Regions from separate parts of the Acetobacter sp. DmW_125128 genome, predicted to be linked through region 4. Evidence: riboswitches for the same ligand, from Rfam matches in the RefSeq annotation. Region 4 holds a riboswitch; each other region holds the start of a gene.
What was found. Region 4 has a riboswitch for cobalamin ahead of FKW19_RS11740 (TonB-dependent siderophore receptor). Riboswitches for the same ligand answer to the same signal wherever they lie in the genome.
Positions count from the first base shown of each region.

Region 1: linked by a shared signal. The riboswitch ahead of FKW19_RS10625 (Rieske 2Fe-2S domain-containing protein) and the one ahead of FKW19_RS11740 (TonB-dependent siderophore receptor) in region 4 are both predicted to bind cobalamin.
Region 2: linked by a shared signal. The riboswitch ahead of FKW19_RS02360 (DUF2147 domain-containing protein) and the one ahead of FKW19_RS11740 (TonB-dependent siderophore receptor) in region 4 are both predicted to bind cobalamin.
Region 3: linked by a shared signal. The riboswitch ahead of FKW19_RS02450 (DUF1636 domain-containing protein) and the one ahead of FKW19_RS11740 (TonB-dependent siderophore receptor) in region 4 are both predicted to bind cobalamin.

Region 1 covers NZ_VHOP01000034.1:78,892-86,539, reverse strand. Annotated here, with positions in the region: gene FKW19_RS10655 (LysR family transcriptional regulator) at 1-802, opposite strand, end outside; gene metF (methylenetetrahydrofolate reductase [NAD(P)H]) at 1,029-2,081, shown strand; gene FKW19_RS10645 (epoxyqueuosine reductase QueH) at 2,095-2,652, shown strand; gene FKW19_RS10640 (hypothetical protein) at 2,849-3,337, shown strand; gene FKW19_RS10635 (methionine synthase) at 3,357-4,388, opposite strand; gene FKW19_RS10630 (DUF1852 domain-containing protein) at 4,416-5,399, opposite strand; gene FKW19_RS15965 (hypothetical protein) at 5,645-5,773, opposite strand; cobalamin riboswitch at 5,757-5,989, shown strand; gene FKW19_RS10625 (Rieske 2Fe-2S domain-containing protein) at 6,316-7,410, shown strand; gene FKW19_RS10620 (hypothetical protein) at 7,407-7,648, shown strand, end outside.
Region 2 covers NZ_VHOP01000006.1:11,158-18,805, reverse strand. Annotated here, with positions in the region: gene FKW19_RS02380 (NAD-dependent succinate-semialdehyde dehydrogenase) at 1-1,160, shown strand, start outside; gene FKW19_RS02375 (cytochrome c) at 1,265-2,584, opposite strand; gene FKW19_RS02370 (GMC family oxidoreductase) at 2,577-4,214, opposite strand; gene FKW19_RS02365 (sorbitol dehydrogenase family protein) at 4,236-4,907, opposite strand; gene FKW19_RS02360 (DUF2147 domain-containing protein) at 5,020-5,484, opposite strand; cobalamin riboswitch at 5,525-5,764, opposite strand; gene FKW19_RS02355 (carbohydrate porin) at 5,843-7,435, opposite strand.
Region 3 covers NZ_VHOP01000006.1:32,196-39,843, reverse strand. Annotated here, with positions in the region: gene FKW19_RS02470 (enoyl-CoA hydratase/isomerase family protein) at 1-727, shown strand, start outside; gene FKW19_RS02465 (acetate uptake transporter) at 785-1,408, opposite strand; gene FKW19_RS02460 (FUSC family protein) at 1,545-3,800, opposite strand; gene FKW19_RS02455 (MarR family winged helix-turn-helix transcriptional regulator) at 3,790-4,257, opposite strand; cobalamin riboswitch at 4,464-4,698, shown strand; gene FKW19_RS02450 (DUF1636 domain-containing protein) at 4,881-5,309, shown strand; gene cobW (cobalamin biosynthesis protein CobW) at 5,306-6,358, shown strand; gene cobN (cobaltochelatase subunit CobN) at 6,378-7,648, shown strand, end outside.
Region 4 covers NZ_VHOP01000038.1:49,988-57,635, forward strand. Annotated here, with positions in the region: gene FKW19_RS11730 (iron ABC transporter permease) at 1-616, opposite strand, end outside; gene FKW19_RS11735 (ABC transporter substrate-binding protein) at 613-1,524, opposite strand; gene FKW19_RS11740 (TonB-dependent siderophore receptor) at 1,524-3,698, opposite strand; cobalamin riboswitch at 3,834-4,069, opposite strand; gene FKW19_RS11745 (Na+/H+ antiporter) at 4,122-5,834, opposite strand; gene FKW19_RS11750 (LysR family transcriptional regulator) at 5,900-6,823, opposite strand; gene FKW19_RS11755 (SDR family oxidoreductase) at 6,982-7,648, shown strand, end outside.

The sequences.
Region 1 (7,648 bases), on a different contig from region 4:
CAATGCCTTGTTTGCCAAGTTTCACCGGATAAAGTTCAAAGCGTGTGGCATATTCTTCCACAAGCCAGCGAGGAAGTGCTGCAACGCCCCTTCCATGCGCCACCATCACCAACATGATGTCCGTCGTTTCAATCTGCTTCTGCTGCCGTGGTCCAATTCCCGCCGGTTGCAGGAACTGCGTGTAAATATCGAGCCGTTCAGATGGAACTGGATAGGTAATCAATGTTTCGTCTGCGAGTTGCTGCGGCAAGACAAATTTGGCCTTCCGAAGAGGATGTTCGGGGCCGACAGCCAGAACCAATTCATAGTCAAATACTGGCGTGAATTTGAGACCGGGTTTGTAAAGTGGATCAGGGGTCACCAGAATATCGATTTCATTACTGAACAGTGCGCCGATCCCGCCGAACTGGAATTTCTGTCGTACATCCACATCGACTTTTGGCCATCTTTCCAGATAGGGTGAAACGACTTTCAGAAGCCATTGATAACAGGGATGGCATTCCATTCCGATGCGCAATGTACCGCGCCCGCCATTTGCGAATTGTTCAATACGGCTTTCCGCCAGTTCAAACTGAGGGAGCAGACGGTTTGCCAGAGACAAAAGCCATTCACCAGCCTGCGTAAGAACAAGGGATCGCCCCTCCCGCCGCCATATCCTGACACCAAGCTGCTGTTCAATCTTGCGGATAGAATGGCTGAGTGCTGGTTGGGTCAGATTCAGACGCGCTCCGGCAGCCGTCAGCGAACCTTCCCGTGCAACTTCCCGAATGATTGTTAGATGGCTGCGTTCCAGAATGCCCATGTTTTGTCCGATAAATGCACGAAATTCATATAGCCATAAAAATATATCATTTCAGTTCATTTTTATAAACTTCTACTATGAAGGATCAATCATTCATTCATGCGGATGCAGACCATGGTCTCCAACGACATTCACGACCACTTTCACAGTGGATCGAACGGTGGCTTCAATCTTTCTCCCGACATTTTCAAGGAAAAGTTGGACGCGGTGAGAACTTCCGGCTGACATGACAGGCATTTTGAGCACATGGCTGTCGGAAAAGCGTATCGACAGACTGTTGTCGTGTAATTCCGAAACCCCAATTCTGTCCTTCGAGTTTGTCCCACCGCGAACTGACGCAATGGAGCAACGGCTTTGGCACTGTATCTGGCGTCTGGCGCCTCTCGCACCCCGCTTTGTCTCAATCACTTATGGGGCTGGCGGAACCACGCAGGTCGGCACTCTTTCCACGGTGTTGCGTCTGAAGCGGAATACAGACCTTATCTCCGCCGCCCACCTGACTTGTGTCGGTGCGCCCCGCGAGGCCGTAGATGATCTTGCCCGTTGCTATCGGGATGCTGGTGTTCATCATATTGTGGCCCTGCGTGGCGATCCTTCCGCAGGCGCTGTTGATGATAGTCCGCGACCAGGTGGCTATACCTATGCCAGTGATCTTGTTGCCGGTCTGCGTCGTATCGCGGATTTCGATATTTCTGTCGCCGCTTATCCCGAAACCCATCCTACAGCGTTAAGCCCGGAAGCTGATCTGGATAACCTCAAGCGCAAGCTTGATGCGGGGGCCACACGGGCCATCACGCAGTATTTCTTTGATAGTGAAATTTATCTGTGGTTTCTGGATCGGTGTCTGGCGGCCGGAATTACTGCCCCCATCATTCCTGGCATTATGCCGGTTTCAAATTACGAGCAGATCGTGCGCTTCTCGGCTGTGTGTGGGGTAACTGTTCCGGCATGGTTGAGGCATCTGTTCGATGGGACGGCGAAGAATCCTGAACTTCGTCGTATCGTTGCCAGTATGGTGGCGGTGGAACAGATCCGTACCTTGCAGACCTATGGGATTAACGAGTTTCATGTCTCCACGTTGAACCGTGCTGACCTGACGTACGCGATTGCCCATATCCTTGGGGTGCGTCCGATGCAGACGAACGCATCTCATAATGTGACAGGCCTTTTGGAAAAAACGGAAGTCCCCGATGAACGAGAAACCCCGGCAGATTTTGACTCCACCGCATGGGCACAGGAAGGTGCTCCTCCATTCATGCTGCGCACCCTGTTCGGGTGAGGTGATGGAGGCCATGACCGCATCGGGTATCGACTACACGATCTTCTTCTACAATCCGAACATCCATCCCGAGCGGGAATATCTTCTTCGCAAGGACGAAAACATCCGGTTTGCTGATAAGCATGGTATCTCCTTTGTCGATGCCGATTATGACAGGGACAACTGGTTCGCCCGTGCGAAAGGCATGGAATGGGAACCGGAACGCGGTGTGCGTTGCACCATGTGCTTCGATATGCGCTTCGAGCGCACAGCGCTTTACGCTCATGAACATGGCTTCCCGGTGATGACCAGTTCACTCGGTATTTCACGATGGAAGAACATGGCGCAGATCAATGACTGCGGCCAACGCGCCGTATCCCTTTATGAAGGACTTTCCTACTGGGATTTCAACTGGCGCAAAGGGGGTGGCTCCGCGCGAATGATCGAGATTAGCAAGCAGGAGAAGTTTTACCAGCAGGAATATTGCGGCTGCGCCTATTCCCTGCGTGATACCAATGCTCACCGCCGCAGTCAGGGGCGTTCGCCGATCGAGCTTGGCAAGCTCTATTATGGAACTGATGATGAGGCCTGATCACACACAAGATGACGGAGCTTGTTTGTTCGGCGAAGTTCCACCTACTACGACACGTGATAATAAACCACAGCACGAACCAGTTCTGAGATGTGATGAGCCGGAGGACAGCGTCTCTGATGAGGAAAGTCAGTTCGGCTGTCCGTGTTGTATAAACCCGTGGTTCCGTTGATCTGGACAAAATACTGTTTGAACGGTGAAACGATCCATACATCATGCCCTTGTCAGAGATATTCTGTCTTATCTCCAAGCACCTGAACGTCTGGCCCTTTCAAAGGGCGAACGTCTCACCCGTTTTGTGGATTTTCTTTCAGAACATCACAGGATTATTGTTTGCCGAAAGCAGGAATGTCGGAAACGACTGCGTCGGTTCGAGCACATTCTGGACATGGCGTGCCCCACGACCAATAAAGCGCGCGATATTGGAAAACTGATCACGACGGTGGAGGAAATCTGCACACACCCTTTCACACCAGCCACTCTTCAGGATGCTTTGGGAGTTTCCAGTCGGGAACGTATCAGATGGACGCGTGACGGCAAGCTTCGGCCGATTGGAACGAAAATGATAAAGGATCGAGGGCGTTTCTCGCTGGCTTTATACAGTGCGGAAGACGTGGTGAGACTGCTGATGGCTCCGGAAATTCTGGCATCATGGAGGGCAAGACCTGTGTCCTGCCCTCCATGATAGAAACCCGCAGAGCTACCTAGCCGACCGAAAGTTCTTTTCGAACAATTTCCGCACCTGCGCCCAGAGCACCCAGTTTTCCACGCGCTACATCACGCGGTAACGGTGCCATACCGCAATTGGTGCAGGGGTAAAGCTTGTCAGCATCAACAAACTGAAGTGCTTTTCGCAGAATATCGGCGACTTTTTCAGGCGTCTCAATGGTTTTGGTGGCCACGTCAATGGCGCCAACCATGACCTTTTTTCCACGAATGAGTTCGATCAGATCCATTGGAACGCGGGAGTTCTGACATTCCAATGAAATCAGATCGATATTGGATTTTTGCAGTTTGGGAAAGATCTCTTCATACTGACGCCACTCTTCCCCAAGAGCATTTTTCCAATCGATATTGGCTTTGATGCCGTAACCATAACAGATATGAACTGCTGTCTCGCACTTCAGCCCTTCAATAGCTTTCTCTAATGTGGCAATGCCCCAGTCATTGACCTCATCAAAGAAAACATTGAAGGCGGGTTCATCGAACTGGATGATGTCGACACCAGCCGCTTCCAGTTCTTTTGCTTCCTGATTGAGAATTTTGGCAAATTCCCAAGCGAGTTTTTCACGGCTTTTGTAGTGGCCATCATAGAGCGTGTCGATCATCGTCATGGGGCCGGGGAGCGCCCATTTGATAGGTTTCTTTGTCAGGGTGCGTAAAAACTTTGCATCCTCGACAAAAACCGGTTTTTCACGCGCTACGGCGCCGACAACGGATGGTACGCTCGCATCGTAGCGGTTGCGAATTTTGACTGTCTGACGGTTCTCGAAATCGACACCACTGAGATGCTCAATAAAGGTCGTGACGAAATGCTGACGCGTCTGCTCGCCGTCACTGACGATATCAATGCCAGCACGGTTCTGATCGTCCAGCGTCAGGCGAAGCGCATCCTGCTTACCTTCGACCAGCTCTTCCCCCTGCAATTTCCAGGGGGACCAGAGTGTCTCAGGCTGTGCGAGCCATGAGGGTTTCGGCAGGCTGCCAGCCGTTGAGGTGGGGAGGAGTGTTTTCATGAGAGGTAACCTTGTATTTCTGATGGATCAGGCGACGTAACCGGCAGACCATTTTTCGAGAATGTCGTGATATGGCTTGATGAAATGCTCGTCCGTATAGTGTCCCTGTGAGATCGCCAGTTGTGTACGCTCCTCCCGATCGTAGACAATGCGGGTGTTGGAATAGTCCTGATGTTTTAGGCTCGGTTGATAACAGTCAGCCGCAGCAGAATTGGCATTGTAAATTTCAGGACGGTAAATTTTCTGAAAAGATTCCATCACGCTGATGGTGCTGATCAGTTCAAGAGCAGAGTAGTCAGACAGCAGATCGCCAAAAAAATAGAAGGCCAGTGGCGCAGCACTATTGCGCGGCATGAAATAACGAACTTGCATTCCCATTTTTTTAAAATACTGGTCTGTCAGAGAAAATTCACGCTGTTCATACTCAACGCCGAGAACAGGATGCTGATTTTCCGTTCGATGATAGGTGCGATTGGTCGAGACACTGAGGCAGATAACCGGTAATTTTTTAAAATTCTGCTTGTAAGCAGACGAGTTCATAACGCTTTTAAAGAGATTTCCATGTAGGTTCCCATAATTATGGGGAACACTGAATTTGGCTTTTTCTTTATTGTAAGCCGGTAACAACACGCTGAAGTCGTAATCCCGCACGTACGAGGAAAAACTGTTTCCGGCGAGGCCCTCTATCCGTTTGTTGGCGTTTTTATCAACAATTGTTGTGTAGAGGACTTCGATCAGAGGAAAGCTGCCGCTTTTGCCTGCAAAGGCGAGATCCATCTCCACAGAAACGATTTCAAGTTCAAGAGTGTAACGATCTCTGTTGGCATTATCCCAATGCGCCAGATCATTGAACCGGTTGTCTATCATCCGCAGGACATTGCGCAGGTTTTCCTGACGGCTTTTCCCTCTCGCCAGATTGGCAAAATTGGTCGTAAGGCGGGTTCTGTCGGAAGGATGATAGTTTTCATCGAAACGAAGCCGATGGATACTGAATGTCGAATCCTGAATCATTGTTGTTCTGCATCCCTATTTCCACCGTAAACCAGAATGCGGGCACGGGGGCATGGCGTCCCCAAGTTTGTCTTCTGAGTTTTTTAGGCGGTGGTGGTCATCGTCATGGTAGCTTTATGCCTGAACGAACCCGTGAGCAGAAATGATTTGATTTCATCAATACATCAATATTGTTCATGGACTAATGTGGCTGCATTGCTTCGGGAAAAGACGCAGTCAGAAACTGATTGGCGTAATGTTTGTTTTCAGGACATCAGCTCAATCCGGTCTCGGTCTACATGCGAAAAACTGATATCTGCCTTTCGCAGCTCCAGAATGTTCCAGCTTGCACGTGGGATGCGTTTGGCGGCATGGTGCAGGAGCAAACGCTTCAATGGTCCCGCGCGAGCGGGTTAATAGGGAACTCCGTTATGTTCTGGTCAGACAATCGGCCGGAAGCAAAGTCGGAGGCTGCTCCCGCAACTGTAGGCGGTATGCCGCTGGTTCGTTCACTTTGAACGTGAACCACTGTTCTCATAGGAACGGGAAGGTTGGAACCAGTTGGCCATGATCCGTGAGCCAGGAGACCTGCCATTGCTCAGCCACCAACCGTCGGGCGGGATGACCGAAGGGAGGAGAGAATATATGCCTGTCTGCCTCATGCCTCGGTCACTCCTGATGAATCAGGCGATGGACTCTTTTCAGGTCAGGGGGACTTACCCCATCATTTCTGGCCGATATACGAATGACGCTTTTGTGCTGCAAACAGCATTGATCCGTTAGACACTTCAGAGTCAGTCACCGGACAATCATGCATTCTGTCCGATAATTGATAACGGGTACACTTGCTCAGACAAAATGTGAGAGACGACACGATGCTCCATGACGAGGGGTTGTATTGTTTCCTTTGCGCTGAGCCAGTTGAAAAGCCGAGGCAATGGAAAACGAACTTCACCAAATTTCAGATCATTCAGCGTGCGCGGTACAGATTGATTTAAGACGTGTCAGAACCAATCCGAACTTCTGGTATCCTGTCGCATGGTCCCGTGAATTGGGACGGGAAAAGGCAATCGATGTCCGGTTTGCAGGGCAGCATATCGTCGTCGTGCGCCCCAAAAGCGGCATTCCTTATGCTCTGGATGGCCTGTGCGCCCATCGGCAGGTTCTGCTTGGCAAAGGAAACGTCCATGGTGACCTGATAAGCTGCGTTGCTCATGGTCTGAGATATAACCGGGACGGCCAATGTGTTTCGCCGAATGTTTCAGCCGAAGCGCAATGTCTGCGTCTCAAAAGTTGGGCCTGCCGCGAAAAAGATGGGCTTATTTTTGTTTTCATGGGAGACCAGTCTCTTGCGGCGACGACCGCGCTTCCTGATTTTCCAAGGGTGAGAGACAGGCGCTATCGCACGCGGCGCTTCGGGCAGGTGGTGAACTGTCATTACAGTTTCATGCATGAAAACCTGATGGATATGAATCATCAGGTTCTGCACAGTCGGTTGGTCGGGAAAATGAAGCCTCGGTTCCTCGGAATGGATCACGGAGAGGATTTTGTGGAGGCCCGCTACACCTTTGCACGAACCGGCGGCAAACAGCCTTTGAGCGAGGCGCTGATCTACGGCCAGAGACGCCGTGATGGTCGGGATTTTGCCTACCGGGATGTCATGACCATCAGGACACAATATCCTTACCAGATCCTGCGTATTGAAACGCAAGGGATTGAGGAACCCGTGATGGAGTTATGGATCTCTTATGTGCCGCAGGATCGTGAGGAGTTGACCAACCGTGTTTTCGGTCTGTTGTCGATCAAACGACTGAAAGTGCCTTTTTTACTGGATCTTGCCTGGCCAATACTGGTCGCATTCACGGAGCGCGTCTTCTTTGAAGATCGCGAGATTGTCGAGCTGGAACAGGCTGCATGGAAAGACCTCGGTGGAGATCACAATCGGGAAGTCTTCCCGGTTATCAATCAACTTCGTGATCTGCTCAGGCGATGTGGTCAGGCGCCAGAGAGTGTAGAAAAGACGGTCCCATGAGATTGCCTTTTATCGCGCCACCTTCCCATGCTTTTCATCCTTTGCTGGAAAAGATCATTTTTCTGGCACCTGATCGAACCTGTGTCATTTCTTTGCTGGGGACAGATGCAGCTTTACCTGAAGAAGAACAATTGCAGCAGAATGGCTATGATCTTTTCCAGATGACTGTTTCCAATCTACCAACAGACCATCAGATACGTGGTGACTATCTGGAAGCACATTTCAGGCCGCTTCTCGA
Region 2 (7,648 bases), on a different contig from region 4:
TTGCTCAAGCGATTATTGAAATTCAGGGTGCGGCTGGTGTTATTGAATATTTTGGTGAAGAAGGCCGTCGCCTAAATGATGAATTGGTGCCCCCGCGCGCCCCTTATGTAGAACAGCGTGTAATGCACCGCCCTGTAGGTGTTGTGGCTGCCTTTACGCCGTGGAACTTCCCCATCAACCAGATTGCACGCAAGTTGGGTGCTGCCTTGGGTGCCGGGTGTGGGGTTATTGTAAAGGCTCCGGAAGATACGCCAGCTTCTCCGGCAGAACTGATCCGGTGTTTTTGTGATGCCGGTATTCCGGCAGGTGCGGTTTCTCTGGTGTATGGTGTGCCAGCGGAAATTTCTGAGTATCTGATTGCGCATCCGGTTGTGCGCAAGATTTCCTTTACGGGGTCTACGCCTGTCGGTAAGCATCTGGCCGCATTGGCTGGCGCGCAGATGAAGCCGGTCACTATGGAACTGGGTGGCCATGGCCCGGTTATTGTGTGCCCGGATGCAGATATGGATGCCGCAGCCGAACGTTTGGCAGCCGCCAAGTTCCGTAATGCCGGGCAAGTGTGCATTGCTCCCACACGTTTCCTTTTACACAAGGAAATTGCAGCGCCCTTTATTGAAAAATTCAAAGCCCAGATGAGCGCGCTTAAGATTGGCAATGGTCTGGATGAAGGCGTTACCATGGGGCCATTGGTGAATGAGCGCCGCGTAAAAGCATTGACCGAACTGGTGGATGATGCCCGCCAGAAAGGCGCTGAACTTTGGCAGCCTGATATTTCCATGCCGAATGATGGGTGCTTCTTCCCACCCACATTGGTGCTGAAGCCAACGCTGGAAATGCGGGTTATGCAGGAAGAGCCCTTTGGCCCGATTGCCATTATGGATGAGTATTCTGATCTGGCGGACGCCGTAAAGGAAGCCAACCGCCTACCATATGGCTTAGCGGCTTATGTTTACACGCGTTGTGAACGCACGGAGCGCCTGCTGGGTGAAAAGCTGGAAGCCGGGATGGTTGCTGTCAATCACCATGGTATTGGCGTGCCAGAAGTGCCGTTTGGTGGCATGAAAGATTCTGGTTATGGCACGGAAGGTGGGCCAGAAGCTTTGAAGGCACATACCATTACACGTCTGGTATCCGCTCTTCATGAAAAGCCTTCTTTCTAACGCTTCAGTTTTTTTCTGAAGATCATGTAAAAAAGGGCGGAGGGGTTTAAACCTCTCCGCCCTTTTTGGTGTGTGGTCTTATCAGCCTATGTATGGTGTGGCTGTCATTTGTCTTTATGGAACTGTGCAACCTGATCTGCTGTTACGTGCTGGTCTCCGCTGCCAAAGGTTGCCATCACATAATTCACGATCTTTGCAATTTCAGCATCGTTCAGACGCTGCACGTCTGAATGACCGCTAAAGTCTGGCATAGATACATTGCCTGCTTCGGTTTTGCGTTGCACCCCGTGCAGAATGGTCATGATCAGGTTATCTGGCCGTGCGCTGCCCACGGTTGAGTTATGGAACAATGAAGGTGCGTATTGATCCTTCGTGCCCGTACCAGTCTGGCCATGGCAGGCCGCGCAGTTGGCATCGTATGCGTGCTGTCCGTCCATTTCGGTCAGATCATCAATTCGGGTTGGGGCACTCTGGCGGATATCCAGTGCTTCTATAGCTTGGCCAAAGCTATCTCGTGCCTGATGTTCCATATCATCGTCCATAGCTGGAACCTGGTGAATATAAGTAGCTATGGCGTGCAGATCCTGATCTGTCAGGTGGCTGGTGCTGTGTTCCACAGCTTCTGCCATGGGGCCTGCGGCTTGAGCATGACCATTGGCATGGCCTGTTTTCAGGTAGGCGACAATATCCTCTTCGCTCCAGTTGCCTATACCGCCGGTTTTGCTGGTGGTGATGTTGGGGGCGTACCATCCATCAAGCGACGTGCCAGCCAGATATCTGTCCTGCTTTTCACTGAGCATGAAGTTACGCGGCGTATGGCAGGTGCCGCAATGTTCCAGCGCATTGGTAAGATACTTGCCGCGGCGTAGCGGATCATATGTGCTGGAATCTCCGCTTTCTGGCTCTTCCTTGGTGGTTACAAAGTTCCAGGCCGCCATTGCGCTGCGCATATTGGCAGGAAACACCAGCGTTGTTTCTGCCGGGGTGCTGGCAACTGGTTTTACGCTGTGCATGAACCACATATAAAGCGCATGCACATCCTGATCTGTCATGCCTGCGTAAGAAACATAAGGCATAACAGGGTACAGGTAAGCGCCATCTTTGCGTACGCCATGGCGTACGGCTTGTTCAAAGTCTTGCTCTGTGTATTTGCCAATGCCGCGCTCTGGATCTGGCGTAATGTTGGTGGAAATTACATCACCCATAGGTGTTGCAATTTTTAGGCCACCAGCAAATGGCTGCGAACCGGGCTTGGTGTGACAGGCAATACAATCTGATGCAGTGGCAATATAAGCACCACGATCCAGAACAGCCTGATCCGGGGCTGCATCTTCTGCATGGACAGGTGGCTGGGTAAGAGCGCAAACACCAAGCACCGTGCCTGCCGAAAGAAGGGTGCGCAAGGTTTTGGAAAAATCAGGCATGAGCAAGTTCTTTTTTCAGCGTATCGGCAACACGTAGCGCCAAGGCAGCTACAGTCAAGGTGATGTTGCCGGTGCCAACGGTTGAGAAAACCGAGGAACTGGCAATAAACAGATTGTCATGATCATGCGTTCGGCAATGGCCATCCACCACGGAATCCTTGGGATCTGCGCCCATAATGGTGCTGCCTGCGGGATGATCCTGCGGGAAGTAGCCCGGAGTCCACTGTTCATCCGTACCGTGCATCAGTTTGATTAGGTCGCGGAAAACATAGCGTGTGTGTTCACAACTGCGCACAGTGTATTCGGGCAGCTTATAGTACACTTCTGGGTGCGGAATCCCCAGAATGTCCTTATGATCTTTGCTGAGTGTCAGACGGTTGTTGGGATCTGGCAGAGCTTCGTTATGGCTGAACAGCCGCACAGTGTGTGAAGCTAGGTAACGAATCTGTTCTTCCAGTTCCCGGCCAACGTACCCTTTGGAAATAGCTAACTGGGTAGCCAGATCCACTTGGTTATCATCCACCATGTGCACAAGGTAGGCCCCACGGTCTGAGCGCCAGTTTCCATCACGGAAATTGTCGATCACGTTGGTTTCCAGCGGCCCACGGCCCGGCCACAAGGCTTGATCGCCACTGATGAAGGTAACCTGTACACCGGTATGATCCATCATGTTGCGGCCTACATGGCCGGAACTGTTGGCAACACCATCCGGGCTTTGTTCATCAGCAGAAAGCAGCAGCAGTTTAGCTGTTTCAATGCAGTGCGCAGCAATAACAAAATATTTGCCCGTAACGCGGTGTGACCCTTTGTCGGGGTCAAAGTAATGCACGGCGGTTACGCGCTTGTTCGCGCTGTCTCGCTCAATCTTATACACCACAGCGTTGGGGATAAACTTAGCCCCGGCAGCTTCTGCATGGTAAACGGAATAGCTACCGTTATACATGGCCCCAATAGGGCAGATGGGCATGCAGTTATTATGCCCTTCACACGTTGGGCGGCTATCATACGGGCGAGTGTTACGTGCTTGTGGTTCGTGCACCACGCGCCACGGCGTTTTTTCCTGAATCAGTTTGCGGAATTGTTGTGCAGCGTAGGAAATGGGCAGTGCATCCATAGGATATGGCTGCCTGCGAGGAGACCCAAGATCTTCTACCGCAGGATCTGGCCCGCAAACCCCCATCATGACTTCTGCCTGATAGTAAAAGGGTTCCAGATCATCGTAAGTCAAGGCCCAATCGCGGCCCTGACCGTAACGTGTTTTGAGTTCAAAGTCTGATGGTAGGTAACGCCATGCGCACCCAGCCCAGTGCCATGTGGTACCGCCCATCATACGTAAGTAAACCTGCTGATAGGCTTCGGCATTTGGGCCGGAGGTATGCAGATACTCGTTAGGGGTTTGCTGATCAGGCGGATGCCGTGCCCAAGGTACAGCCGGGAATGGCCCCTGATAAGAGGGTTTGTTTTCCAGATTGCGGAAGTTTTCTACAAAATGCTGGCGGTCAACACGTGGGCCAGCTTCCAGCACAATGACGGAAATACCGGCGCGCGCCAGTTCGTTGGCAATAGAACTACCTGCAACGCCTGATCCTACGATCACAACGTCGGCTGAAAGATTTTCTTCGGAGGGCATAAAGCGGGGTATCCCGTAAGATCAGGTCGGTTCGATAACAAGGGCGGAAGCAGAAAGTGCAGGGTGCCCTTTTGGGCGTGCAACTTCTGGTGGCTTGCTTGTCCAGTAGAATGGGCCGCCTGTTGCATAGGTTTTGGGGTAAACGGCATCCTTGGTGATGTCGAACATCAGGGCGGAGCGGTAAACCACCACTTTGCCATCCGCAATACCTCGGTACCAGCCGGTTAGAATTTCGTGGATGACATTTTTAAGTTTGGGATCAGATTTTTCTGCTGCATGAGCAAAGGCAGATGCCGTCGTAAATTTTTCTCGCTCTAGTAGAGTATGCAGGGCGTTAAGTTTATCCTGTCGATCGGCATTGGCATGCACGATATTGGCATATAGGGCCGCACCAATCTGGGGGTTTAGCGTATCTCTATCTGTCAGTCGCTGGGATATCTGCATAAAGTGAGAGAGGTCTTCAGTGTTTGGTGTAGTAGGCGCGGTATTAGCAAGCGCCGCACCTGTTGTGCCTGCAACAGAAAGACCAATACCACCTAAAAGCACATCCCGACGGGACATGCGCAACAGTTTATTCAGGCGCATGGCGTTAGGAGATGAACACCACTCCGCCACAGGCTGCCCCTCGTGCGTTTGTCTCATTCTTCGGATTCTCCCTACAAAACCGGGCTCCGCCTTGTCAGAATGAAACATTGCGGAGAATATCGAGTTCAAAATTACGGGTAGTTTTATAGGGACGGCCTGAGCTTGCAAGCTGTTGTAATGGAATAATAGGTTATTTCATGCTTCGTTGAAGCAGGTATGCTTAGGGGTTAATGTGGCAGTTGTTGCCTATACGGCCATGAAATGGCTGCCAGGTATCTGTTCTACCAAAGAGCTCCAAACCTAAAAAACCATGCAGTTTCAGGGCACCATCGTCCGCTATCCATATAATGGCATCGTAAGTATTTTTGCTCTGAGGATCAAAGATATGACCTTTCCAGTGGTCATGCCGGTCTTCCATGGGATGGAAGCCTTTGAGCATCTGAAGGTTACATTCTGTTTTTCTACGGCCAGAAGCTTCTTCATCTTGCGTTAGGTTTAACCCTACAAGGTTCCCACACATTTTATCGCCACAGGTGTGGATATTGAATACGCCTTTACCGTCTTCCGTAATCCATTGTCCGGTTATGGCTGGTGTGGAGGCGCTTTCTGCATGAGCGTTGGAGGGTATATTGCTCCATGCAAGAAGCAGTGCTGTTAAAAATGAGCTAAAGGCATGTTTATGCATGTTACTGCCTGTTTTGCCGCTGCCGGTTCATCCCGCCCGGTATGATGTGCCTGATGGAGGCAGGTCTCCTGGCTTGGGGATATGGTATGTTAGACCTTTTACCTTCCCAGCCGTGTTTATCGGCCAGTGGCTAGCCGTGACCGGCAGCAGGTCAAACCTCCCCTTACAGTTGCGGGAGCAGCTGCCGACTATAAAGATTCTGCTTCAATTTAAGGCAGAAATCCGTACACGGCATTCCCTTTCAAGCCGCTTGCGCAGCACCATCCATCTGTTCGAATATATATTCTAGCAATAAGCAGGTTTGGTGCCAGTATGAGAAAAGCAAGGCAGGTGAGATGTTTTTGCGCCTCGCTTTGCCTTACAGGGCAGCAATAACCTTAAGCCCTGCCAGAATAGCATTGGGAATAACCGAGGTTTCTCCGGGGCGCATCATGTACTCAAACTCGGATGTAATAACCAAGCCCGGTGTGACAGGAATGCCGTAATATGCTTCCAGAATTGCAGAATGTGTTTGTGGCCCATTGATATAGGGGCCAAGGGGAACGCCCGCAGCTTCCTGCATACGTTGCCCATAGGCCAAGCGTGGGCTGAGTTGGTAATAGGAATACATGACGCCCAGACGATCCAAAGGCCGGTGGGGGATAATACCCAAAAGGGAAGCCCCTGCGTAGAACTCGTTTGAGAATGTGGAGTTACTTGGCGTGTTATGAATGAAGCCAGCTAGCACATATCCGCCAGCCATCTGATGTTCGCCATGGCTGCGATACACCATCTGGTCTGCCTCTATATAAAATGTATCACGCGGTTTGAGTTTGTGCGGATGCACAGAGCCCGCAAAAGCAGCGGGAATGGTGCCAACCATATCGGGGTAAGGAGACGTGTCATGCCCAAAACCGATTTTGTAATGGCCCGGAAGCTTGCGCGTGCCAAAAAACGGTTCCCACGTTAACTCAATGGGAGTTTGAATACCTGTATAAGGCTCATCGCCCCATGCCCAACCTGTATTGTCACGTGCTTTGGGGCCTATGCGATAAATACCAGTGCGCAGGATAAGATCATGTGTTGGCCGAAAGCGCACTGTGCCTCCCCATGATGTTTTGGGGTAAACGCTCCAACCTGCCGGTTCTCGTATAGCCATGGGTGCAGAGCACATGGTCATGAATGTGCACAGTAAAATAGAAGTAGAATAGGTATGTGTAAGTGAAATGCGTCCGACATTGATATTGATACGGTTGTGGAGAAAAGATTTTTCTAGATACAGATCGGCAAGGCGGGCTGCTGCGGGGCCGTGAATACTCCATACTTCTGTAAGAAGTACATTTCTTTCCCCAACATGATCCCAGCCGACTTGTCGGCCTTCACGGTTCATAACAATACCATGCAGGTACCACCCTTGTAGCGGATTCCAACCGGTAAGCTTGCCGAGATCAAACAACATGCTGGCACGAATTTCATGCGTATAATCCATACCTTTTGAAAGACCGCCAGCAAGATTGGCTATACCTTCACCTTTATATGTTAACTCAAAGGTAAAGCCGCGTTCGCTTAGTCTGTCGCGCCAAGGTTTAAGGCCCGGAGCCAGATTGCCAAAGGCCTGTTCAGCAACAAAATACCCCGCACTGATATCCTGCCTGCGTAACGCTGTATTATTATGGTTTAACAGGTAGGAAAGGCTTTCAGTATCAAACAGGGCGTCCAGACGTTCTTCAGCTATCGGGCGTTTGTGTTTTTTTGGTATCTCGGCGTTAACGATAGGTTTTGAAGAAAATTCAGGTTTCTCAAAAGACTTGGTGGTTTCATTCTGTTGAGCGCGCGCAGAGGTAGCGTGAAAAGCAATATCAAATGTGAAAAGAACTGTCCCGATATAAAGCAAGCGAAGAATGGATAAACACTCTTGCTGGTAGCGTGATGTTTTTTGTTCTGAATTTGAAATGATATAAGTTGAGGGCATTGCCCGATCCTCATGGCGCAAGAACGGCCATTGCGTACAAGTAGCATGCAGCAACGGCGCATCTCTGAAACAAGGGGAAAGAAATACAAAGATTAAAGGGAAAGGCGGCTGGGTGCTTTCTCTTTAAAAAATAGATTTTGTAATTTTAGCAAACATTTTTTAGATCTCACGTTTCTTTTTGTTTTTATTATCGCATATTATGGAAATTAAATT
Region 3 (7,648 bases), on a different contig from region 4:
TGTGATGCTGTTGTTGGCAGATTACAAAAAACCCATTGTTTCCTTTTTAGATGGCGTAGCTATGGGGGGTGGTATCGGCTTGGGTGGCCATGTGCGGTATCGGGTGGTTACGGAAGCATCTGTGTTGGCTATGCCGGAAACGGCTATTGGTTTGGCTCCCGATGCAGGAGGAAGCTGGTTATTAGCGCGTGCGCCTGGTTTTTCTGGTTTACGGCGTGCCGTTACCGGTGGGCGCATGAACGGAGCAGAGGCCATAGCCATGGGGTTTGCAGATGTTCTGGTTTCATCGGCTTCTCTTATAGATTTAAGAGAAACGTTGAGCGTTGAAAGTGCAGAACATGTATTCAGCCGCCTTCATTCCCAGCCTGAAAGTCTGGACGTGCAAAGTTTGGATTCCTGTTATGATGCGCCAGATATCTTGCAGGTTATTGAAAAATTGAAAGCGGACGGATCAGAAGATGCGCAAGAGGATCTTGAAGCTTTATCACGTGCTTGTCCGTTTTCTGTGCAGGTAGCATGGTATGGATGGTACCAGGCACGGGCTGCTTCCTCGTTACATGCAGCTTTTGTGCTGGAGGAAAATATGGTGCGCCATATGGTGGCCCGGCCAGATTTTGTAGAGGGAATTCGGGCACGTTTGATTGATAAAGATAACCAGCCTGCGTGGATGCCGCCAACTTTGGCGGAAGTGAATAAGCAGGAAGCTCAAAATTGTTTTGAGAAGTAATGCAAACATGTCGCCCCGGAGCATTTTGTGCTGCGGGGCATAATGTTTTTGGGGTGTTTAGGCGGCTGCAGTTCGGAAAGCTATGGAAGCCGGTGCAGGTTTGCCAATCGGCAGTACTGCATATCCAAAGGCGTCCTCCAGAATTTCAGCAGCAGCGAGATAGATGGCGGAAAAACCGCAGAACAATCCTTCATACCCAGCAAACTGTGTAACAACTGGCATAGCCAGCATATCACCCGCGGCAAGGAGAGCGAATAGAACTGTCAGGCTTAGAAAAATAATCTGATGCGCCCGTGAGGCACGGAGCGTGGCAATAAACATGATAAATGTGAACAATCCCCACGCGAGTAGGTAGCTTCCTACAAGGTTAGGGCTACTGGCATCCACAATGCCAGTATGAGGTAGGCCAATAAGTGCCACGAACGAAAGCCAGAAAGCACCGTAGGCGCTAAAAGCTGTCATGCCAAAGGTATTGCCATTGCCATATTCCAGCATTCCCGCCAGAATTTGGGCAACACCCCCAAATGTTAGCCCCATGGCCAGAATGACAGAACCCATAGGTACCAGATCTGCATTATGTAAATTGAGAAGAACGGTTGTTAACCCAAAGCCCATTAAGCCTAATGGGGCTGGGTTGGCTCTTCGGTATGTCACCGGAGGCGAGGTGTCGGAATATGCCATGCCAGATACTTCTTGTTATGAGTGATGACTTAAGCATTAAGTAAATGGCAGAGCAGAAGTTCTCTATAAAAAGAAAATTTAGATAAAATTAAATTCATCATCATGACTTTTATTTTAGGAAACTTTTTTCTTTATTTCATCCCACAGAAGTAGACTCCATAAGTGTAGAAACAGAGGCATTTGCCCCAACCTCATCCACAGAGCGATGGATGGGGCCGTATTTGCCATAAAACCCGGGAATGGCGCGGATAATGCCCGCTGCTTGCATGAGGCAGGAGATGGTTCTATCCCGCATAAGGGAGGCACCATTCTGATCTGTGGCGGTTGTATGGAGAATTGCAGCAGCCTGCTCCAGAGCATCTGCCGTAGCCAGTGGGGTATGCCGCAATAGGGCAAAGGCTTTTAATGCATTTTCAAGAGCAGCGTGGGCTTGCGCATCAAGCTTGGTATGTTCTGCATTCCAGCGCAGGCGTAAAATTAGCCGACCTAGAGAAAGTGTTGCAAAGGCCGCATCTGTATAGCCCTGCCGGTCTATTCCGGAAGGAATAAAGGAAAGACGCATCATCAGCCGCGTGATTTTTTGAAGTTGGAGACCTTCCCATGCAATCCATTGCACGGGCTTGTTACTGTGGGAAAGAGCGAGTTGTTGCAGGCTGCGCGTAAGGGAAGAAACCAGCCGCGCAGCATCCAACCGATGGTCTGGCGGCAGAATAACCCGGAAAACCAGCACCAGAAGTATGCAGGCTGCTACCATGGTTATCCAGTTATTGGTGAGTGCGAGATCATTATAAATAATAGGGTTGTTAATAGAGAGCAGCATGGTGAAAAACACTGCATATCCAAATGCACCAATGCTGTAGCGCGGGTGAAATTGCAACCATACACCAGGTAGTAGAAACAGGCAGAGAGTTAGCCATAAAAGCGGGTAGCCATCTATACGAGGCAGAAACAGGGAATGGCATAAAAAACCCATAGGCACAGCCAACATGGTGCCTGTTGCCATCATGGGGCTTGCTTTACCGGCGGAGGGAGCTGTTGAAAGCAGGCTTGATGCGGCGACTACATACACAATCAGCATAGGGCCTGCGCTCCAGTGGAACACATACCACAGCATGCCAGCCAGAAGTGCAATGAACATGCCGCGCACACCATTGCGCAAGGCTACAGGCCATTCCAGATATTGGCGTGTGTGGGAAGATTCACGATCGCGGCGCAGGCTTGTAAGATCGTATAGGGCAAGATCTATCTGTACCAAAATATCACGCGTATTATCCAATGTGGCCAGCAAACTGGGTGCCGGATTGTTGCGTGAAAGTTGTTCCAGATTTTTCAGGCATTCATGCAGGCAGGCAGAAACCGGGGCGGGGTTTTCCAGCCAGCCGGGTTGTTCTGTAAGGTGCAGAATCTGCTCTAATGTTTCGGCAACATACTGATGCACAGGGCGTGATTGCGCATCTACCAAAGAGAGATTGAGCCAATAAGGATGATAGCTGACAATAAGCCCGGTTAAACGGTTAAGTGCCAAGCGCAGGTTGGAAATACGGGCCTGCATGTCGGGGTCATCTGCTGCGGCAAATTCTATGGCTGGTGTTAATCCTGCCATACCCGCCAGAAGGCGGCTGCGGCTATCATAAAGAGGTTGCGGCAGGCTACGGAATGCTGTGCCTGTGGTTGTAGTATCTGTTATTTCGGAAGGATTGTTTTCTTTTTCCGTATTTTCTTCTGGGTGAGAAGAAATACCTTCCTGTGCATGAAAGTTTTTTGCGTGGAGAATGGTGTCACGAAAGGCGTTGCCCAGTTTTTCCATCACCGCACTGGGTTTACGGGGGCTTGTTACCATAAATACACAAGCCGTTACCACCACACCGGTTACTACGGCAGAAAGTCGCCCCATTGCAGAAAGAAAAATATTGTCTGGGTCCGCAAAAGCAGGTGCGGCAATAATAACAATTGTATAACCGGTTAATACAGCAGCATAGGCGCGAAAAAAGCGCAGGAATGTGGCGACCATGCAGGCTATTCCGACAAAAACAGAAAGAGCCGCAAAATACAGAACAGGGGACTGTACAAATATAGCCATAATGCCAATGCTGATAACGGCACCAATAACTGTGCCGATAACACGCCATACGCTTTTGGAAACCATAGCCCCTACAGTTGGATTTGCCACAATAAGAACAGTTGTGGCTGCACTGAGGGGAGAGTGAAGCTGGAACATGAACGCCAGAAAAACGGCAATGCCAATGCATAAAAAGACGCGGGCAGAATAGCCTGCGGTAGCCTTAAAGGCATTCCACTGGGCTTCATCAGAAAAAAGGGCAGGTAAGCAGCGGGAGAACACAGCGTTAAAGGAAGATAGTGTGTTACTGCTTTGCTCGGATCTAGCGTTCATGATGTGTTTCCAGCATGCAGGAAAGATCATGAATTAAGCTACGCACTTGGTCTTCTGTGAGGTTCTGGCGGACAGTCTGTTCAAGCTGTGCAGAAATAGTGTGAAACAGCACACATCTTTCTTGCCCTGCAGGTGTGAGCACAAGCTTTTTGGCGCGCCGGTCCTGCATATCCTGTTGGCGTGTGATCAGCTTTTGTTTTTCCAACAAATCCAGAATACGCACCAGTGCAGAACAATCCACGTTCATGGCGGCTGCAAGATCACTTTGCGTGGCTCCATCGGGCATCATCATCAAATAAGCCATCGGGCGCATACTGGCTAATGTCATGCCATGGGGGCGCAAGGCCCTGTCCAGTTGCGTGCGCCAGACTGTGGCTAACCGCATAATACGGAAGGTAAGCGCCATGTCTGAAAAACGCGTTTCATCCAGTGTGGGCAGAACGCGTGGAGAAGTCATGGAATCCTCATTAGTTAGCTAAAGAATATTTGATATATAAAGTATATTCATACGAATATAACATAGCTGTTTTGCGCGTCAATAATGGAAATAAAGCTACAAAGCACAGGAACATTAGCGTGAAACCTCAATCCTGTTTCGGATGGTAGAGCTTAAAGTTGTGAGGTCATAAAAACTGCGGGTTGAAAGCAAAGGCCGCTTATGCGCATTGTGCACCGGCTAATGGTGTCCTTTACGGGATGAAAAGGGAAGAACGGTGCAAGGCCGTCGCTGCCCCCGCAACTGTAAGTGACCCATGGTGTTCCGTAAGGGCTTTCGGGCCTCAACCACTGGTCTGCATGCAGGCTGGGAAGGTAGGGAGCGCCGTTTTATGTTCTGGCCTATAGGCTGGGGTATATGTGGGTACAAGCCAGGAAACCTGCCATTGGTGCCAGTATGCGTAAGCATGTTGGTGGGCCTTAGTTATTATTAAGTTCTGGCGTTGCTGCTGGCGGGGTGCCCGGCAGGCATAGATGTACCATAGGGTATATTTCCTCTGCTTATCTCTGAGGTAGAGGCGCCGGGTGTCTGCACCCCGTCAAGCGGCTGTTCTTTGAGAATGGCGGTTATTTCAGGGATACAGCATGGCCGAAGCTCCCGATTCTTCTCAAAAATCACCTCAGAATCGTCCTGTTTTGCATGTGTGTGTCACGTGTCGGCGCGGTGGGCCTGCTATGGATCAACCGCCGGGTGCCCAGCTATATGCACGTTTACAGGCCTTGGTGCAGGAAGCAGAAGCTACTGGGCAGGAAGCTCCCGTTCTGCTGCGTCAGGTTCAGTGTTTGGCAGCCTGCGATCGCGGATGCACTGCAGCCATTGCTATGCCAGAGCGTTGGACATGGTTATTAGGACATCTGGGTACAGAAAAAGCAGAAGATCTGCTGTCTTATGCCCAACTCTATGCAAAGTCTGCGCGGGGAACAGTCATGCCTTCGCGCCGTCCGGCATCTCTTTCCAATATGGTGTTGGGGCGTGTTCCCGCACAACTTTATGATGAACAGGAGCCTTCATGACAATCGCATCTCGCGTGCCTGTAACCATTATCACTGGTTTTTTAGGGGCAGGTAAAACAACCCTTTTGCGTAATCTGCTTCAGCGTGCTGCAGGGCACCGTATTGCCGTGGTGGTGAACGAATTTGGTTCCCTTGGCATTGATGGGGAAATCCTGCGCGGATGCGGAGTGGAAGGCTGCAAGGAAGATGACATTGTAGAGCTGACCAACGGTTGCTTGTGCTGCACGGTAGCAGATGATTTTCTGCCAACCATGGAAGCTCTGCTAGATCGGGCTGATCCACCGGAACATGTGGTTATTGAAACATCTGGTTTGGCACTGCCTAAACCATTGCTCAAGGCTTTTGGTTGGCCAACAGTGCGTAACCGCATGACAGTTGATGGCGTGATAACGGTAGTAGATGCACCAGCAGTGGCAGCAGGCCGTTTTGCAGATGATCCTGAAGCTATTGCCCAGCAGCGTGCGGCAGATCCTTCCTTGGATCATGACAACCCATTAGCAGAAGTTTTTGAAGATCAGATTAATGCCGCAGATCTTGTGGTGTTGAACAAGACAGATCTGCTGGATGCAGATGCGCTGACACGTGTTGAAGATGAAATCCGCCACACGGCACCACGCCCAGTTCAGATTGTGCGTGCCACAGAAGGCAAGGTGGATCCAGCCATATTGCTTGGGATTGGGGCAGCGGCAGAAGCAGACTTGGCTGCGCGTCCTTCTCATCATGATGCAGAGGATGGCGAACACGAACATGATGACTTTGAAAGTTTTGTCGTGCGCGTGCCTGAGCAGCACAGCGTCGAGCAGTTTTTAACGCTCTTGCAGGATACGGCGCGCCGTTATGATGTACTGCGCATGAAAGGTTTTGCAGCGGTAGCAGGCAAGGCTATGCGTTTGGCTGTGCAGGGTGTGGGGGTGCGTTTCCGGCACGAATTTGATCGTCCTCTTTCCGCTAACGAAAAACGAGAAGGCCGCATTGTCGTGATCGGGCAAAAGGGGCTGGATGCTGCATCCATAGCCAAGGCTCTTGGCGGCACCTTGGTAACGGCCTGATTAAGGACGGAGTAGGCTTATGCATCTTTTGGTGCGGGACAACCGGACGCTCGATGAACAGGAAATGGCAGAGGATCTTAATCTTCCCTCTGCTGATCTTGTTGTACTTTCTTTTACAGAAAGTGATCTTCTGGCCCTGCGCCATGCAGAAGCCTTGCTACGTGCTCAAACTGAAGAAGGCATAGTGCTTCCCACCTTGCAGGTCACAAGCCTGGCAAGATTACGCCATCCTATGTCGATCGATTTGTACATTGAAACCACATTGCAAAAAGCGCGCTGTGTTGTGGTGCGGCTGTTGGGTGGTTTGGATTACTGGCGTTATGGGGCAGAAGAACTGGCGGCATGGAGCCGTGAAACAGGCGTGCCGCTGGCTTTGTTACCCGGTGATACGTCACAAAGTTCTGTTTCTGATGTGCTGGAACAGGCAGTACATACCGGAGATGATGGACGGCTGGCGGAACTTTCCACTATTTCCGCAGAACATTACGCGCGGTTAAACGGTTTTTTCCAACAAGGAGGGCCGGATAACATCTGCGCAGCATTGGAAGTTATGTCTGCACTGGCAGGGATGCAGGAAGATAAAGGGACACATCCTAAAGCATTGCCTGCATGGGGCGTATATCGTTCTTATCCTACTACCGTCATGCCAGTTCAGGTGCAGATAAAAGCAGTGATACTTCTTTATCGCGCGCATTTGCTGGTAGGAGACGTGGCAGGGCCGGAATGTTTGGCAGAAGAACTGGCGCAACGTGGCTGTGCTGTAGATATTGTATATGTTACATCTTTGAAAGATCCTAACGTTTCTGATGATGTAAGCTATTATCTACAACGTGTAAAACCTGATGTTGTTCTGGATGCAACGTGTTTTTCTGCACGAAGCCAGAATGGTTTTTCACCATTGGATGTGGCCGATGCGCCTATTTTGCAGCTTCTGCAGCCGGGGTGCACACAGGATTTGTGGCAAGAAAGTCCACGAGGTCTGGCGCGGGCGGATATGGCCATGCAAGTGGTATTGCCAGAACTGGACGGCACAATTGCAACATTTCCAATTTCTTTCAGAAAAGATGCACAGCCCGGACAGCCTGCATTTAGAGAACCTTATAAACCGGGTATAAAGTTGGTGGCAGGCCGTGCAATTGCATGGGCTAAATTGCGGAAAATTGCGCAATCAGACAAAAAAATATCTATTATTCTATCTGACTACCCAGGTGCAGGGCTCGAAAAATCTGGGGCCCATATAGCGCATGCTGTGGGGTTAGATGGTTTTGCATCTACATCTTCCATTCTCAC
Region 4 (7,648 bases):
GCAGGGCACACCCCACCACCACGCCGGGCAAGGCCAGCAGCACATCATTAAGGGTGCGATCTGTTAAAGACCCCATAAGCCAGTGCATGATTTCAAACGTGGCATAGGGGCTGGGCACCAGGTTCAGCACCAGTGCGGTAAGGGCTGCGGTAAAACTGCTCACTGCCGCACCAGCCAACAACAGCACCAATGCGCCACCACGCCCCACCAGCGCCACAAGCAACGTGGCCGTAACCAATGCACCGGCCAAACCACCCAAAGGCAGCAAAGCCGAGGCTATTTGAAAAAGTCCTGTATAGAACACACAAACAGCCCCAAGGGCTGCCCCACCAGAAACACCTAAAAGCCCCGGGTCAGCCAGCGGGTTGCGCAAATAGCCTTGCAGCACCGCACCACTTAGCCCCAACGTGCCGCCAACCATAAGGGCCAGCAACATACGCGGCAGGCGCAACTGCCCCATAATAACCGCACCTATGGAATGCGCACCGGCCCACCAATCTGCCAAGGCTGCTGGCACGTTAATGCTGCTTTCCCCCCACCACAAAGAGGCCACAGCCATAACGGCCACCAGCACCACCAACAGCGTGTTCAGCACAACGGGGCGCAAGGGCTTCATGGTTGGGTTTCCTTTACCGTAGGCTGCGTAATAGGTGGGTTTTGAAAATTCTTTGTGCCATCAGCCACAATGGTATCCCGCGCGTGACGTAATGAGGCAACGGCATCCAGCGTTTGTGGCAACCCACACAGCCAAAGGCGCGCTGGCACATCCACAACATGTGGCGGCGCAAACATGGCCAGCATAACCGGGTTGGCCAGCATGGCCTGTGCAAGAGAATGGCCGGGGCCGGAGGGATCGCGCACCAGTAAATCTGGGTGATAAGCCAACAGCACTTCCAGCGGTACGCGCCCGCCCAAAGGTGGCGTGCCTGCCGTGGTGGCAAAGTTACGCAAACCGGCATGAGCCAGCACATCATCGGGCAAACTATGGGCGTGCACCACAAAGCCATTGGCCTCATACACCACGGCTATGGGGTCTGATAGTTGGCGGGTGGTAGCAAGTTCCGCCAACCGGGCTTGAAATGCCGCTACAAGCTGCCGCCCGCGTTCGGGGTGCCCCACCGCATTGGCAACTTGCATGATCTGGTCTGGAATATCCGCCAAGGAAGATGCGGGCGGAAGCGTAAGCACTTTGGCCCCTACCTCCTTTGCAGCCCGCACAGCCAAGCGGGCTGTAAAGCGGCCTGCCAGCACCACATCTGGTTTGGCGGCCAACACTGTTTCCGCCGTGGATTGCAACACCGGCACGTCCTGCGCCTGCTGGCACAACACAGATTCCGTGCAATCCCGCGCCAAAGTGGAAAGGCCTATAATATCCTTGTGGTCTGCCAACATAAGGGCAAGCTGATCTGTGCACAGGTTAAGCGATGCCACACGCTCTGCCCGTTCCGCCCCCGGCGCAGGCACCGCAAGGGCTGCACCCAGTACACACATACCCACCCGGCGGAGGATTACGGAAAACTGCATCAGTAATTCAGCGTAAAGCCGCCATAGCCTGCGCGGCCGGGCTGAAGGTAGCCTATGGGGCTTTCATACTGGCGGTTCAGCAAGTTATCTGCCCGCGCAAACACTGTTACATAGCGGTTGATTTTATAACTGGCCGCCAGATCTATGGTGAAATATCCGTGGTCTTTACCGCATGTGCTGCAATACTGGTACGTATCGGAAATAACAGGCACATCACGCGCGCCGCTGACATACAGAATATTGCCCGAAAGCGAGAGCCCATCCACCGGCTGCCATGTGGTATTGAAGTTGAACTTGTGCTGCGGGCGGCGTTGGAGTTCTTGCCCGGTAGAGGCATCTCGCGCGTGGGTCCATGTATAGTTCAGGTTGAAATCCAGCGTATCCAGCGCTTTCCAGTCCAGATACGCTTCCACGCCATACATGCGGGCACGGGCGACGTTATTGTAGGAGTAGGTGGAGTAATAATTTTCGTAAGAACTTACGGACTGGATAAGGTTGCGCACGTGGTTTTCATACCATGTGGCCCCAAAATGCAATTTGTCATGCGCCAAGGTTTGTTCTACGCCCACATCATACCCTATCAGGCGCTCGGCCCGCAGGTTGGGGTTCCCCTTTTCTGCATAGCTGGTGGAAATCTGGTTGGCAAAAAGCTGATACAATGAAGGGCCATGAAAACCACTGCCTGCACTGGCCTTGATAACCGTGCCGCTGTGCGGAATATGAATGGCCGGAGCCACGCGCCACGTCACATAATTGCCGTAGCGGGAATTGGCGTCATACCGGATATTGGCCGCACCATATAAAATCTTGTTCCAATTACCCTGATACTGCCCATACCCTGCCGTGGTATCCATGCCCGCACTGGTGCTGAACGGCGTGGAAGATGGCGCGCTATTTCCTTGGCTGGAATTAAACGTATCATGAAAATGCTCTGCCCCCACAAGCAGAGATCCGTATTTATCCAGATTGACGGTGCCGTGCCAGTCTATCTTGATACGGCTGGTGCGGTAATATGTGGGATCATACTGCAAGGCATCGCCTTCCAGCGTGGTGCCGGTTTCTGTCCAGCTTCTGCGGCCTGTCATATACCCCAGACCAATGACCTGATCGAACCTGCCACCAAATGAGGACAAATGCGCAGTGCCCCGCACAATGGCCTGATTTTGCGTGGTATGTTCACGCTCGCTGCTGACATCACCGTAATATCCCAAGCGGCTGTAATATTCATCTTCCATATTATAGCTGCTGTAGGTGTGCAGATTGCTCTGGATCAGCCGGGCCGTTAGCCCCAGATCAAAATTATGCGTCACATCATAGCCAAGGCGAATATTGGCGGAGCGGTTATCGTTTCTATCCCCCCGGTGGCGCTGCTCCTTATCTGCGCCAAAATAGCGCCCGATATAACGCGGGATTTCATGAAAGCCATCCTGCCGGTAATGAGAAAGCTCCACATTGTAATGGAACTTTCCCTTACTGCCGCGCGCGCCCATAACCTGATTAAACGTGCCGTAAGATCCACCTTCCACCCGCACAAAAGGGGTGAACCTACCCTGCCCTTGCGCGGTGGTTATATCAATCACCCCGGCCATGGCATCCGCCCCGTACAGGCCACTTTGCGGCCCGCGCAAAATTTCTATGCGGCCCATGCCATCGGTTACAAACTGCGCGGCATCAAACGCACCAGAAGTGGAGCTGCCATCGTTAATATCCATGCCATCCAGCCGCACTTTTACCTCGTTGGCATTGTTGCCACGCATAAAAATAGAGGTAGTGCCCCCAAAACCGCCCGAACGCACCACATTCAGCCCCGGTTGGCGGGCCAGAATATCTGTTAACGTGCGGCGCTGCTGGGTGAGTATCTGCTTTTCTGTCACGATCGTCATGGCCGTGCCAATTTCATCCGCCCGCATGGGCCGCCGTGCGGCACTAACCGTAATGTAATCCGGGTAAGCCTGCGCACTGCGCGCTTGCACAGCTTGCATGCCCTCCACCCCGGCCAAAACAGGCGCATTTTGTGGCGCCGGAACAGTGGTAGCTGGTGTTGCTGCCGCCTTGGTGGCAACAGTATTTTTGCTCGTTGATGTGACGGAGGTTGGGGCATCTGCCGCCCAAACGGCAGTGGTTTCTACCAGCAGCAAAGATGAGCCGGTAAGCAAAAGGGTTTTAAGGCGCATGGCTTTAGGCAATCTCGCGGTTTAACAGCGTTGCCACGAGACCTGGCCCGGCTTTTTCCACCACAGGGGCGCAAACCACCCCATAGGCTAACCGCTAGCCCAGCCTGCCAGCACACCCCGGCTGACATGCCCCGTCTGCAACTGTGTGCTGATGGCAGGTCTCCTGGCTTGCGGTTTTTTCGGTTGTGGCACCCCTTCCCGGAAAGGTTTGTTCCAGTGGGCCAGCGCGTAAGGCGCTGTGCGTGCACATCCATGCCGCTTACAGTTGCGGGGACAGCCCGGGAATATCGCAAAACCATTGCAGGCAACGGCGCGGGCACCCGGTTCCCTTTTCATTCCCCTAAGGGGAAACCATCATGCGGTGTGGTTTACAGGCTGGGGGTGGCTTGTCAACAAAAGCACGCCACGTTTGGCAGGCGGGCTTTAGGCCTCCCGCGGGAGGCGCTGAGACTGCGAGCGGATCACCTGCTCCTCATAATCCAGTTCCTGCTGGAGCTTCCATTCTGTTTGGTCATTGATCTCTCTGCGCGATGTCATATCTCGCATGGCCTGCCGTTCTGCCCGCAGCAATTGCAGGCGCAGGGCCAGATCCATACGTGCATGGCGCAATGCCCGGTTACGATCCAGCGGCGTAATGCGCGGCGTTTCATCCTCCTCTTCCAACCGGCTGTGATACAGTTGATAGAGGCGGTCTATCACCTCCTGCCGCAGGGCTTCATCTGCGGCACTTTGCCCCTCCGGCTTAGCCAGTGCTGTGCCCTTTGGGTTGGGCGCAGGCGGCTGCGTGCGCGCTTTTGTAAGCACTGCAAGGGCTGCGCGTATCAGTTTTTGGCGGGCCATGTTTTCTTCCTGCGCATTTTTATCCACCGTTTCGTGCGGCAAAAAACGCAGGCACAGAGGAATGAACACACTGGCCGCCAGCAGGGAAAGCACAATTACACCTGTAGCCGCCACCACCACGGCATCGCGCATGGGAAAGGCATCTGTGCCATCCGCTCCTTCTGGCAGAGAAAGCACAGCCGCCAGCGTAACGGCCCCGCGCACCCCGGCAAATGTCAGCAACAAGCTGCCTGCAAAACCCGTGGGTTCAAACGGCAGGCTGCCAATACGCGCCACCACCCAACGGCCAAAAACGGATGTCCATACGCCTGCAAACCGCATGGCCAGCATAATGGCGTATATTTGCACCACAAACAGGCTAACTTGCCACAAAGCCACATCGTATTTATGGCCCAACGCCACGCCATGTTGCAGCAATTCTGGCAACTGCAAGCCCAGAAACAAAAAGATAAGCGCGTTAAAAACGTAGCTGACAATGTTCCATACGGTTGTGGCCTGTAAGCGGGTAAAGGTGGCGGTATCCTCTATCATACCGGAAAGTTTAAGCACCATGCAGCCTGCCACGGCGGCCAGAATGCCCGAACATTCCACCGCTTCCGCCGCTGCGTACATTAAAAATGGCAAGAGCAGCACAAAGATGATTTGGGATTGCGAATCATCATACCCACGACGCACCAGCACGCGGTTAAGCTTAACAGTCAGCCATGCCACCGCAGCGCCCACCAGCAAGCCGCCCAGCGCCACCATTAAAAACGTGCCAAAAGCCTGCCTGTAAGAGAACTCCCCCGTAAGGGCATCGGCCATGGCAAAGCGAAAGCACACAAGGCCGGAGGCATCGTTAAACAGGGCCTCACCAGATAAAATCTGCAACAACCGATTGGGAACTTTGCGCCCTTCAATAAGGCTGGAAACAGCTACCGTATCTGTGGGGGAAAGCGCTGCCGCCAGCGTAAAACAGATGGGCAAGCCCAGTTCTGGCACAATCCAATGAATAGCATAGCCACATACCAGCGTGCTGATAACCACAAGCCCAAAGGCCAAAAACAGAATGGGGCCGCGCAGTTCTGAAAACTCACGCAATGGCATGCGGAATGAATCTGCAAACAGCAAAGGCGGCAGAAATACAAACATGAACATATCTGGCTGCAAGCTGACATGCATGCCCGCCAACGCCGCAAACACACCCAGAATGATAAGAATAACCGGCTGCGGAACCTTCTGTTTAAACAGGGCAACAAGCAGGCTGCTAACTGCCGCCAGCAAAAGCAGCAACAGAATGTTTTCTATGGTTAACATGGCTTGCGCTCTTTGGGCGTGTTTAGGCGTTTATGCAACGGGCATTATGCACATACACGCCACCTTTACGGAGCGGCGGAAACAGGGCGTAAAACCTGCTGGCGCACCAGTTCCTCCAGCCATGCGGCAAACACCTGCACCCGCATGGAAAGATGCCGCCGGTGTGGGTAAAGCAACGCCATAGGCAAAGGGGCCGCACACCATTTGGGCAGCACTTTTACCAACTGGCCGGTATGCAGGTAAGAGCGCACATCGTACGCGGGTATCTGAATCATCCCCAACCCAGCCAGCGCACAGGCTATAAGGGCTTCTGCACTGTTTACTGTTACACGGCCCGGCATATCCAGCGTGTGGGTTTGGCCGTTTTCTTCCCACTCCCATTGTTCCACGCGGCCATTCTGGGGGGAGGCATAATTTACGGCCTCGTGCCCATGCAGCAGGTCTGCCGGGCATTGGGGTGCGCCGTGCTGATGCAGATATGCCGGGCTGGCCACGTTTATCAGCTTTAACTCCCCCATACGGCGGGCAATCAGCCCGGAATCCTGCAAAGGGCCCACGCGCAGCACACAATCCAACCCATCTTCCACCAGATTAACGGCCTTGTCCGTTACCCCCAGTTCCACCGAAAGGCCGGGATATGTTGCCAGAAAATCGGGCAATGCCGGAGCCACTATCAGCCGCCCAATGCGGCCGGGCATGTTAACGCGCAATACGCCTTGCACGGCACTTTCGCTCTGGCGGAACAGATTTTCTGCTTCCTCCACATCCGCCACAAGGCGCAGGCAGTGTTCGTAAAACGCGGCGCCATCTGGCGTGGGGGCAACGGAGCGGGTTGTGCGCGTTAACAGACGTGCACCCACACGGCTTTCAAGCTGTTGCACTGCGGCAGACACACTAGAGCGCGGCATGCCCAAGGTTTCTGCCGCGTGGGTAAAACTGGCAGCCTCCACCACACGGGCAAAAATACGAAAAAGATCTATTCTATCCATACACGTTAGCCTTGTGGTGGCTGCCTTATTGTTCGGTAAATCTGGCAAGTGTTGTCAGAACATACAGCTTTATCCGGCTATTGTAGCTGATACGGTGAAAATAGAAAAACGGGGGCCACCATCCATCGCCCCCTCGATCATGCAAGGGAGCAGCCAACATGGTAGATCACAGCATTAAAGGCAAAACTGTTCTAATAGCCGGTGGGGCCAAAAATCTGGGCGGGCTGATTGCGCGGGATCTGGCGGAACACGGCGCAAAAGCCATTGCCATCCATTACCACAGTGCAGCCAGCAAGGCAGAAGCAGATGCCACGGTGGCTGCGGTAAAAGCCGCAGGCGCACAGGCCGCGGCTTTTCAGGCAGACCTTACGCAACCAGGTGCTGTTGCCAAACTGTTTGCAGATGCCAAAGCCGCTTTTGGCGCGCCAGATATTGCCATTAACACCGTGGGCAAGGTGCTAAAAAAGCCGATTGCAGATACCACGGATGAAGAATTTGATTCCATGTTCGCCATCAACACCAAGGTGGCGTATCAGTTTATCCGTGAAGCTGGGAACCATCTGGCAGATAACGGCAAGCTGCTCACACTCGTCACATCTCTGCTGGGGGCTTACACGCCGTTTTATTCCACCTATGCGGGTTCCAAGGCTGCGGTAGAACACTTTACCCGTGCGGCCTCCAAGGAATATGGCGTGCGTGGCATTTCTGTTAACGCCATTGGCCCCGGCCCCATGGATACGCCGTTCTTTTACGGGCAGGAAAGTGCAGATGCCGTGGCTTACCACAAAACGGCAGCAGCGCTTTCTCCCTTCAGCAAAACGGGCC